2 regions of the Pseudomonas rustica genome follow, and region 2 is predicted to be linked to the other one. Evidence: predicted binding sites of a transcription regulator. Region 2 holds the regulator's gene; the other holds the start of a gene.
The links. Region 2 encodes sigma-54, which starts transcription at its own class of promoters, with help from an activator protein. Its sites were predicted from a motif close to ANTGGCATNNANNTTGCTNT; they were not measured.
Positions count from the first base shown of each region.

Region 1 (4,186 bases), 2.0 Mb from region 2:
GCGACCAGCACCACGGCGGTCGGGTAGGTCATGGCTTTCTTGATCTTGGCTTTGAGCGCTTCGCTTTTTTCCTTATAGGTCGCGACGCGCTCCAGCAAGGTGTCGAGCGCACCGGACTGCTCGCCCGCGTCGACCAGGTTGCAATACAACTCGTCGAAATACTGCGGCTTTTTGCGCAGCGCGGCGGCGAAGCTGTTACCGGCAGCAACTTCCTGCTTCACCTCGTCGACCAGTTTGCGCATGGCCGGGTTATCGAAGCCTTCGCCAATGATGTCGAACGACTGCAACAGCGGCACGCCGGCCTTCATCATCGTTGCCATTTGCCGGGTGAACAGGGCGATGTCCTGCGCCTTGATGCGTTTGCCCAGACTCAGCCACGACACGGATTTTTTGCGCACCTTGCCCGGGTTGATCCCTTGTTTGCGCAGTTGCGCCTTGACCAGCGCCGGATTCTGCCCGCTCAACTCGCCGGTAACTTTGCTGCCTTTGCGATCCGTGCCTTCCCAGGCATAGATGCTGATTTTCGCTGCCTTGACCGCCATGTTCAGTCCTTGGTGACCCGATTGATTTCTTCAAGGCTGGTGATGCCTTGCATGGCCTTGTGCAGACCCGAGGTGCGCAGGTCATCGAAGCCGTCGCGGCGCATTTGACTATCGATTTCCAGCGAGTTGCCTTCGGCCATGATCAACCGTTGCAGCTCGGGAGTGTTTTTCACCACTTCATAAATCCCCACGCGGCCCTTGTACCCGCCGTTGCAATGATCGCAACCGACCGGCTCGTAGATCGTGAAATGACCGATGCGTTCCTCGGGGAAACCTTCCTTTATCAGGGTTTCACGGGGGATCTCGATGGGTTTCTTGCAGTGGCTGCACAATTTGCGCGCCAAGCGCTGGGCAATGATCAGGCTCACCGACGTGGCGATGTTGAAGCCGGGAATGCCCATGTTGTGCAGGCGCGTGAGGGTTTCCGCGGCGCTGTTGGTGTGCAGGGTCGAGAGCACCAGGTGGCCGGTCTGCGCAGCCTTGATCGCGATCTCGGCGGTCTCCAGATCGCGGATCTCACCGACCATGATCACGTCCGGATCCTGACGCAGAAACGAGCGCAATGCCTGAGCGAAGTCGAGGCCTTGGCGCGGATTGACGTTGACCTGATTGATGCCTTCCATGTTGATCTCCACCGGGTCTTCAGCGGTGGAAATATTGATGTCGACGGTGTTGAGAATATTCAGCCCGGTGTACAGCGACACGGTTTTCCCCGAACCGGTAGGGCCGGTGACCAGAATCATCCCCTGTGGCTGCTTGAGTGCGGCCATGTACAAGTCTTTTTGCGCCGGCTCATAGCCGAGCGCATCGATACCGATCTGTGCGCTGGACGGGTCGAGAATCCGGATCACCACTTTTTCGCCCCACAGGGTCGGCAGCGTGTTGACGCGGAAGTCGATCGACTTGCTCTTCGACAGGCGCATCTTGATCCGCCCGTCCTGCGGTTTGCGCCGCTCGGAGATGTCGAGGCTGGCCATGACTTTCAGGCGCGCGGCGATGCGCCCGGCCAACTGGATCGGTGGTTTCGCCACTTCACGCAGAATGCCGTCGGTGCGCACGCGCACGCGGTAGTTTTTTTCGTAGGGTTCGAAGTGCAGGTCGGAGGAGCCGCTTTTGATCGCGTCGAGCAGCATCTTGTGCACGAAACGCACGACCGGCGCATCGTCGGCATCCGGGCCCATGCTCTCCTGTTTACCATCGTCGATGGCCTCGACATCGAGGCCGTCGAGGTCGACGTCGGCCATTTCTTCGAGCCCCGAGGCATGGGTGTCGAAGAATTTTTCGATGGCATCGGTGAGCTTGTCGTCCTCCACCAGAATGGCTTCGGTGTTCAGCCCGGTGCTGAACTGAATGTCGTTGATCGCCTGATGATTGCTCGGGTCGGAAATGCCCACGAACAGTTTGTTGCCGCGCCGCCACAAGGGCAGGGCGTGGTGCTGGCGCACCAGTTTTTCGCTGACCAGGCCTTTGGGCTGGGTTTCCTTGTCCAGACAATTGAGGTCGAGGAACGCCATGCCGAAGTGTTCCGAAGCGATCTCGGCGACCTGCCAGCTCTTCACCAGTTTGTTCTGCACCAGGTAGCTGACCAGCGATAGCCGATTGCGCTGTGCCTGTTGCCAGGCTTGTTGGGCGCTTTTTTCCGTGAGCAGTTCGGCCTGCACCAATTGCTTGGCCAGACCGCTCAGAGCGATGTCATTCATGGGGATTCCGCACGCTTGCCGTTCATGACTTATAGCCTAGTCAACCGGCAGCGCCAAACATGCCGGGCGCAGGTGACAAAAAGTGTCAGATAGTGCGGTCAGAGGTTGTAGGAAACGGCGTCGCGACCGCTGTGCGCCCAGCGTGCGGGGTCTGGCGGGCGTTGGCATGGGCTATGCTGCGTCCCTTGCAGATCATGAGATTTCGACTCATGCATGGAGCGTGTCTATGAAAAAACAACAAGGTTTTACGCTGATCGAACTGCTGATCGTAGTGGCGATCATCGGGATTCTGGCGACCATTGCCCTGCCGCAGTACACCAAGTATCAAGCGCGGGCGAAGGTCACGGCGGGTCTGGCGGAAATCAGCGCGCTGAAGATTCCGTTTGAAGACACGATTAACCAGGGGACTGACCCTAGCCTGACGAACGTCACCGGTAGCGCCACTTTCACCACCACCAACTGCGGCACGGTAGCGGCGTCGGGTACTGCGTCTTCCGGGGCAGGCAGCATCGTTTGCACACTCGCTAACGCACCGGCTCCGGTACTGGGCAAAACGATCACGCTGACTCGCTCTTCCGGGACTGGCTCGGCAGCGGGCGTCTGGAGTTGCGCATCGACGGTCAACGCCGACTACGCGCCTAAAGGCTGCCCAGGTAGCGGTACTTAATAGAGATCCTACATTGACCTTCGACTGAAACATGCCCCGTTTACGGGGCATTTTCTTTGGCCGGGGCTAAATAAAAGCTTCAATAATTTCAGCGTCTTAGGAACTTTCCAAAAAACCGCAACTTGCATGCGATTAATCTGCAAGTCATGCAAATTGCATGAATCCGGAAATTTACGTTTTTACTAAGCTATTGATTTGTAATGGTTTTATGTCGTCGAAAAAGTTGGCACAGCGTTCGCAATGTATATGGCAACCCTGCTGACAAGACACGCAGCAGACTTTCCAGAAAAACAGGAGTTACTCGTATGAAGAAGTTCGCTATCACTGCCGCTGCTGCTACCGCGCTGACCCTGACCATGGCTTCCGGCGCATTCGCCCAAACCACTCAGACTGCTCCAATGACTTTGGCTGCTGGTGAAGTTACCCAAGCTAAAGAAGCTACTTCCGATACCTGGATCACCACCAAAGTCAAAAGCGACCTGGTTACCGAAAAAGGCATTCCAGGCACCGACATCAAAGTAGAAACCAACAAAGGCGTCGTTTCGCTGTCGTCGACTGTAGCTGTGACTGAATCGCAGAAAGCTACCGCCGTTGCGATCACCAAGAAAATCAAAGGCGTCAAAGCGGTCTCCGCTGACGGCCTGAAAGCCGAGTAAGGCTAAGGCTTCTCGCCTGAACCGGGAGAAGACGCGACAGGCGGGCCGAGCAATACGTCTGCCGCACCTTTAGAGTTCATGCGAACGGCCACACGGATGTGGTCATTACGGGCCCCGGCACTTGTGTCGGGGCCCGTTCTATTTCAGGCGCAAAAAAAAGATCGCAGCCTTCGGCAGCTCCTACAGGGAAATGCATTCCAAAGTAGGAGCTGCCGAAGGCTGCGATCTTTTGATGTGTTTTAGTTACCGCGTTTGCTGGTGATCTGCCGCAGGCGATTGCCTTCAAAGCGCAGGTATTGGTACATGCCGTTGTTCGGCCCGTACGTCCATTCCTCGACCTGAAACTCTTCACGCCGATTGGCGCTGCGCTTGTAACCCAGCGGATCGCGACCAACCGGTTCGCCGCACTTCTGCAGCACTTCGCTGGCGCGGTCGCCGAGGCTGACCAGTTGACTGCCGCAGCGCAACGTATCCGACGCCCAGACGTGGCTGGCAGCCAGCGTCAGGGCGATCGCCGCCAGCCACTTGCCTGTCATTACTCGGCGTCCAGATGCAACGGTGTGATCACCCGACCATCACTTTCAGCCTGACCGAGATTGGCGTCGATGAAGTACACGCGGT
Region 1 is NZ_CP188200.1:299,360-303,545, forward strand. Features, by position in the region: gene ACP3TY_RS01475 (type II secretion system F family protein) at 1-542, opposite strand, end outside; gene pilB (type IV-A pilus assembly ATPase PilB) at 545-2,242, opposite strand; gene ACP3TY_RS01485 (pilin) at 2,469-2,909, shown strand; gene ACP3TY_RS01490 (BON domain-containing protein) at 3,215-3,565, shown strand; gene ACP3TY_RS01495 (DUF2845 domain-containing protein) at 3,805-4,101, opposite strand; gene ACP3TY_RS01500 (DUF748 domain-containing protein) at 4,101-4,186, opposite strand, start outside.
Region 1: ACP3TY_RS01485 (pilin) is a predicted target of sigma-54. The motif match lies at 2,403-2,422, and genes of this name have one in related genera.

Region 2 (4,186 bases):
TGACTTTGGCGGTCAACCACCTTCATCGAAGTAGTTGTTGATCAGCGCCACCAGCGCATCCAGCGCTTCCTGATCTTTCTCGCCCTCAGTACTCAAATAGATCTTGGTGCCCTTGCCAGCCGCCAGCATCATCATCGCCATGATGCTTTTGCCATCAACCGTGGTCTCCGGCGTGCGGCCCACTCTGATCGTGCAATCCGGATACTGCCCGGCCACGCCAACGAACTTGGCCGATGCGCGGGCATGCAGGCCCAGTTTGTTGATGATTTCGATTTCCAGAGCAGGCATCGCGGTGTGAATCCTTTAAGTGAGGTCGCGGTGGCGAACCTGGACGTTCTTCAGGGTTTTCTGCAGGGCTTGACCCAGACGTTCGGTCAGGTAGACGGAGCGGTGATGCCCGCCGGTGCAGCCAATGGCAATGGTGACGTAGGCGCGGTTGCTCGCTGCGAAACGCGGCAGCCATTTGTGCAGGTAGGTGAAGATGTCCTGAAACATTTCTTCGACGTCAGGTTGTGCCGCCAGATATTCGGCCACCGGCGCATCGAGCCCTGATTGCGCACGCAGTTCCGGCTTCCAGTACGGGTTGGGCAGGCAGCGCACATCAAAAACCAGATCGGCATCCACCGGCATACCGCGCTTGAAGCCGAATGACTCAACCAGATACGCCGTACCCGGCTCCGGCTGATTCAGCAGGCGCAGCTTGATGGTGTCGCGCAACTGGTACAGGTTCAGATTGGTGGTGTTGATCTTCAGATCAGCCAGGTCGGCGATCGGGCCGAGCAGGGCGGTTTCATCCTGAATCGCCTCGGCCAGCGAGCGGTTGGCATTGCTCAGAGGGTGGCGGCGGCGGGTTTCGGAAAAACGCTTGAGCAGGGTTTCTTCGTCAGCATCCAGATACAGAACATCGCACTGGATGTGCTTGGCGCGGGCATCTTCGAGCAGTTCCGGAAAACGCGTCAGATGGCTCGGCAAGTTGCGCGCATCGATCGACACGGCGACCAGCGGTTGCGCCAGTTCGGTGTGAATCAGCGCGCGTTCGGCCAGTTCCGGCAGTAAACCCGCCGGCAGGTTGTCGATGCAGTAATAACCGTTGTCCTCAAGGACATCCAGTGCGGTGCTTTTACCCGAGCCGGAACGGCCACTGACGATGATCAAACGCATGATTACTGCCCGTTTTGCTCGTCCAGTACGACCTGGTACAAGGCTTCGTTGCTCGGAGCGCTGCGCAACTTATCGCGCACATCCTTGCGATCCAGCATGCTGGCGATCTGGCGCAGCAATTCCAGGTGCGCATCGGTGGCGGCTTCCGGCACCAGCAGTACAAACAGCAGGTCAACCGGCGCGCCGTCGATAGCGTCGAAATCGATAGGGGCTTGAAGGTGCATCAACGCGCTGATTGGCGTTACACAACCTTTCAGGCGGCAATGGGGAATGGCGATGCCGTTGCCAAAACCGGTCGAACCGAGTTTTTCACGGGCAATCAGAGCCTCGAAGACATCTTGCATCTCCAGATCCGGCACTTCGCGGGCGATCAGGTTGGCAATTTGTTCGAGGGCTTTCTTTTTACTGCCGCCCGGCACGTTCACGAGGGAACGGCCGGGGGTCAGGATACTTTCAAGTCGGATCATGGAATGGGGGGTTATCGACCGGTTGCGCCCTGGAGGAGGCTCTGGGTCTTTTCCTTATGCTTTTTGAGTTGGCGATCCAGCTTGTCGGTCAGTGAGTCGATCGCAGCATACATATCAGTATCTTCTGCGTTGGCGACCACTTCGCTGCCGGGAATATGCAAGGTGGCTTCGATTTTCTGCTTCAGCTTTTCGACACACATCGTGACTTGCACGTTGGTGATCTTGTCGAAATGTCGCTCCAGTCGTTGGAGTTTTTCCTCGATGTAGGAACGCAGAGGTTGGGTCACTTCCAGTTGGTGTCCACTGATGTTGACTTGCATACAGCTTCTCCTTCGTTGCCAGTGCATAAAGCGGCAGGCCGGATAGCCTGCCACTGGAACGCTGTAACGTGGCTTACATCAACCGCTTGCGTTCGCTCGAAGGCGCGATCCCGAGGGATTCGCGGTACTTGGCGACGGTGCGGCGAGCCACCTGAATGCCTTGTGCCTCCAGTAAACCAGCGATCTTGCTGTCACTCAACGGCTTTTTCTGATTTTCCGCGGCAACCAGTTTTTTGATGATCGCTCGGATCGCCGTGGACGAGCATTCACCGCCTTCAGAGGTGCTGACGTGGCTGGAGAAAAAGTATTTCAGTTCATAAATACCGCGCGGGGTATGCATGAATTTCTGCGTGGTCACTCGGGAAATCGTTGATTCGTGCATGCCCACCGCTTCGGCGATGTCGTGCAGCACCAACGGCTTCATGGCTTCGTCGCCGTACTCCAGAAAACCGCGCTGATGCTCGACGATCTGGGTGGCAACTTTCATCAGGGTTTCGTTGCGGCTCTGCAGGCTCTTGATGAACCAGCGGGCTTCCTGCAACTGATTGCGCATGAAAGTGTTGTCGGCGCTGGTGTCGGCGCGACGCACAAAGCCGGCGTACTGCGCGTTGACGCGCAGGCGTGGCATCGATTCCTGATTCAGCTCGACCAGCCAGCGCTCGTTGTCCTTGCGCACGATGACGTCAGGGACGACATATTCGGCTTCGGTCGATTCGATCTGCGAGCCCGGACGCGGATTGAGGCTTTGTACCAGTTCGATGACCTGGCGCAGCTCGTCTTCCTTGAGCTTCATACGGCGCATCAACTGGCTGTAATCACGGCTGCCGAGCAAATCGATGTAATCGCTGACCAGACGTTTGGCTTCCGCCAGCCAAGGCGTCTTGGCCGACAGCTGACGCAATTGCAGCAGCAGGCATTCGCTGAGGTTGCGCGCGCCGATACCGGCCGGTTCAAATTGCTGGATGCGGTGCAGGACGGCTTCGATCTCGTCCAGTTCGATGTCCAGTTCCGGATCGAACGCCTCGAGAATTTCTTCGAGGGTTTCGTCCAGGTAGCCCTGATTGTTGATGCAATCGATCAGGGTCACGGCGATCAGGCGATCGGTGTCGGACATCGGTGCGAGGTTGAGTTGCCACAGCAAGTGGCTTTGCAGGCTTTCGCCGGCGGAGGTGCGGGTGGTGAAATCCCACTCGTCATCATCGCTGCTGGGCAGGCTGCTGGCGCTGGTCTGGTAAACGTCTTCCCAGGCAGTGTCGACCGGAAGCTCGTTGGGGATGCGTTCGTTCCATTCGCCGTCTTCGAGGTTATCGACGGTCGGTGCGGCTTCCTGATAGGAAGGTTCCTGGATCTCGGTGGGCTTCTGTTCGGCGTTGTCGGCCATGGGATCCGAGTTGTCGAAGTCGTCGCCTTCTTCCTGGCGTTCGAGCATCGGATTGGATTCCAGAGCCTCCTGGATTTCCTGTTGCAGATCCAGGGTCGACAATTGGAGCAGGCGGATGGCCTGTTGCAGCTGCGGTGTCATCGTCAGCTGCTGGCCCATTCTCAAGACTAGCGATGGTTTCATGGCAGGGGCTTAACACCTTATTCGCCGGCGCTATGCGCCATCCACTACAGGGCGCCGAAGCGCCAAACTTAAGCAAATTATATGCCTGAAACTGAAGTGTTTGCCTAGAGCGCTGTAACAATTAAGCGTATTAAATCCTGCTTGAATCGATACAGCACTCCGGCTGCGCACCGGGCACTGTGACGCTTACAGGCGGAACTCGTGACCCAGATACACTTCCTTGACCAGTTCGTTGGCCAGGATGGTTTCGGCGTCACCTTCGGCGATCAGTTGACCGTCGTTGACGATGTAAGCGGTTTCGCAGATATCCAGCGTCTCGCGGACGTTGTGGTCGGTGATCAGAACACCGATGCCCTTGGCCTTGAGGTGGTGGATGATCTGCTTGATGTCGCCGACCGAGATCGGGTCGACACCGGCGAACGGTTCGTCGAGCAGGATGAATTTTGGTGCGGTGGCCAGCGCGCGAGCGATTTCCACCCGGCGGCGTTCACCACCGGACAGGCTCATGCCGAGGTTGTCGCGGATGTGCGTGATGTGGAATTCCTGCAACAGGCTTTCCAGCTCTTTGCGGCGGCCGGCCTTGTCGAGTTCCTGACGGGTCTCGAGGATGGCCATGATGTTGTCGGCCACCGACAGTTTGCGGAAGATCGACGCTTCTTGCGGCAGATAGCCGA
Region 2 is NZ_CP188200.1:4,611,085-4,615,270, reverse strand. Features, by position in the region: gene ACP3TY_RS21135 (HPr family phosphocarrier protein) at 13-288, opposite strand; gene rapZ (RNase adapter RapZ) at 304-1,161, opposite strand; gene ptsN (PTS IIA-like nitrogen regulatory protein PtsN) at 1,164-1,628, opposite strand; gene hpf (ribosome hibernation-promoting factor, HPF/YfiA family) at 1,640-1,948, opposite strand; gene ACP3TY_RS21115 (RNA polymerase factor sigma-54) at 2,022-3,512, opposite strand; gene lptB (LPS export ABC transporter ATP-binding protein) at 3,699-4,186, opposite strand, start outside.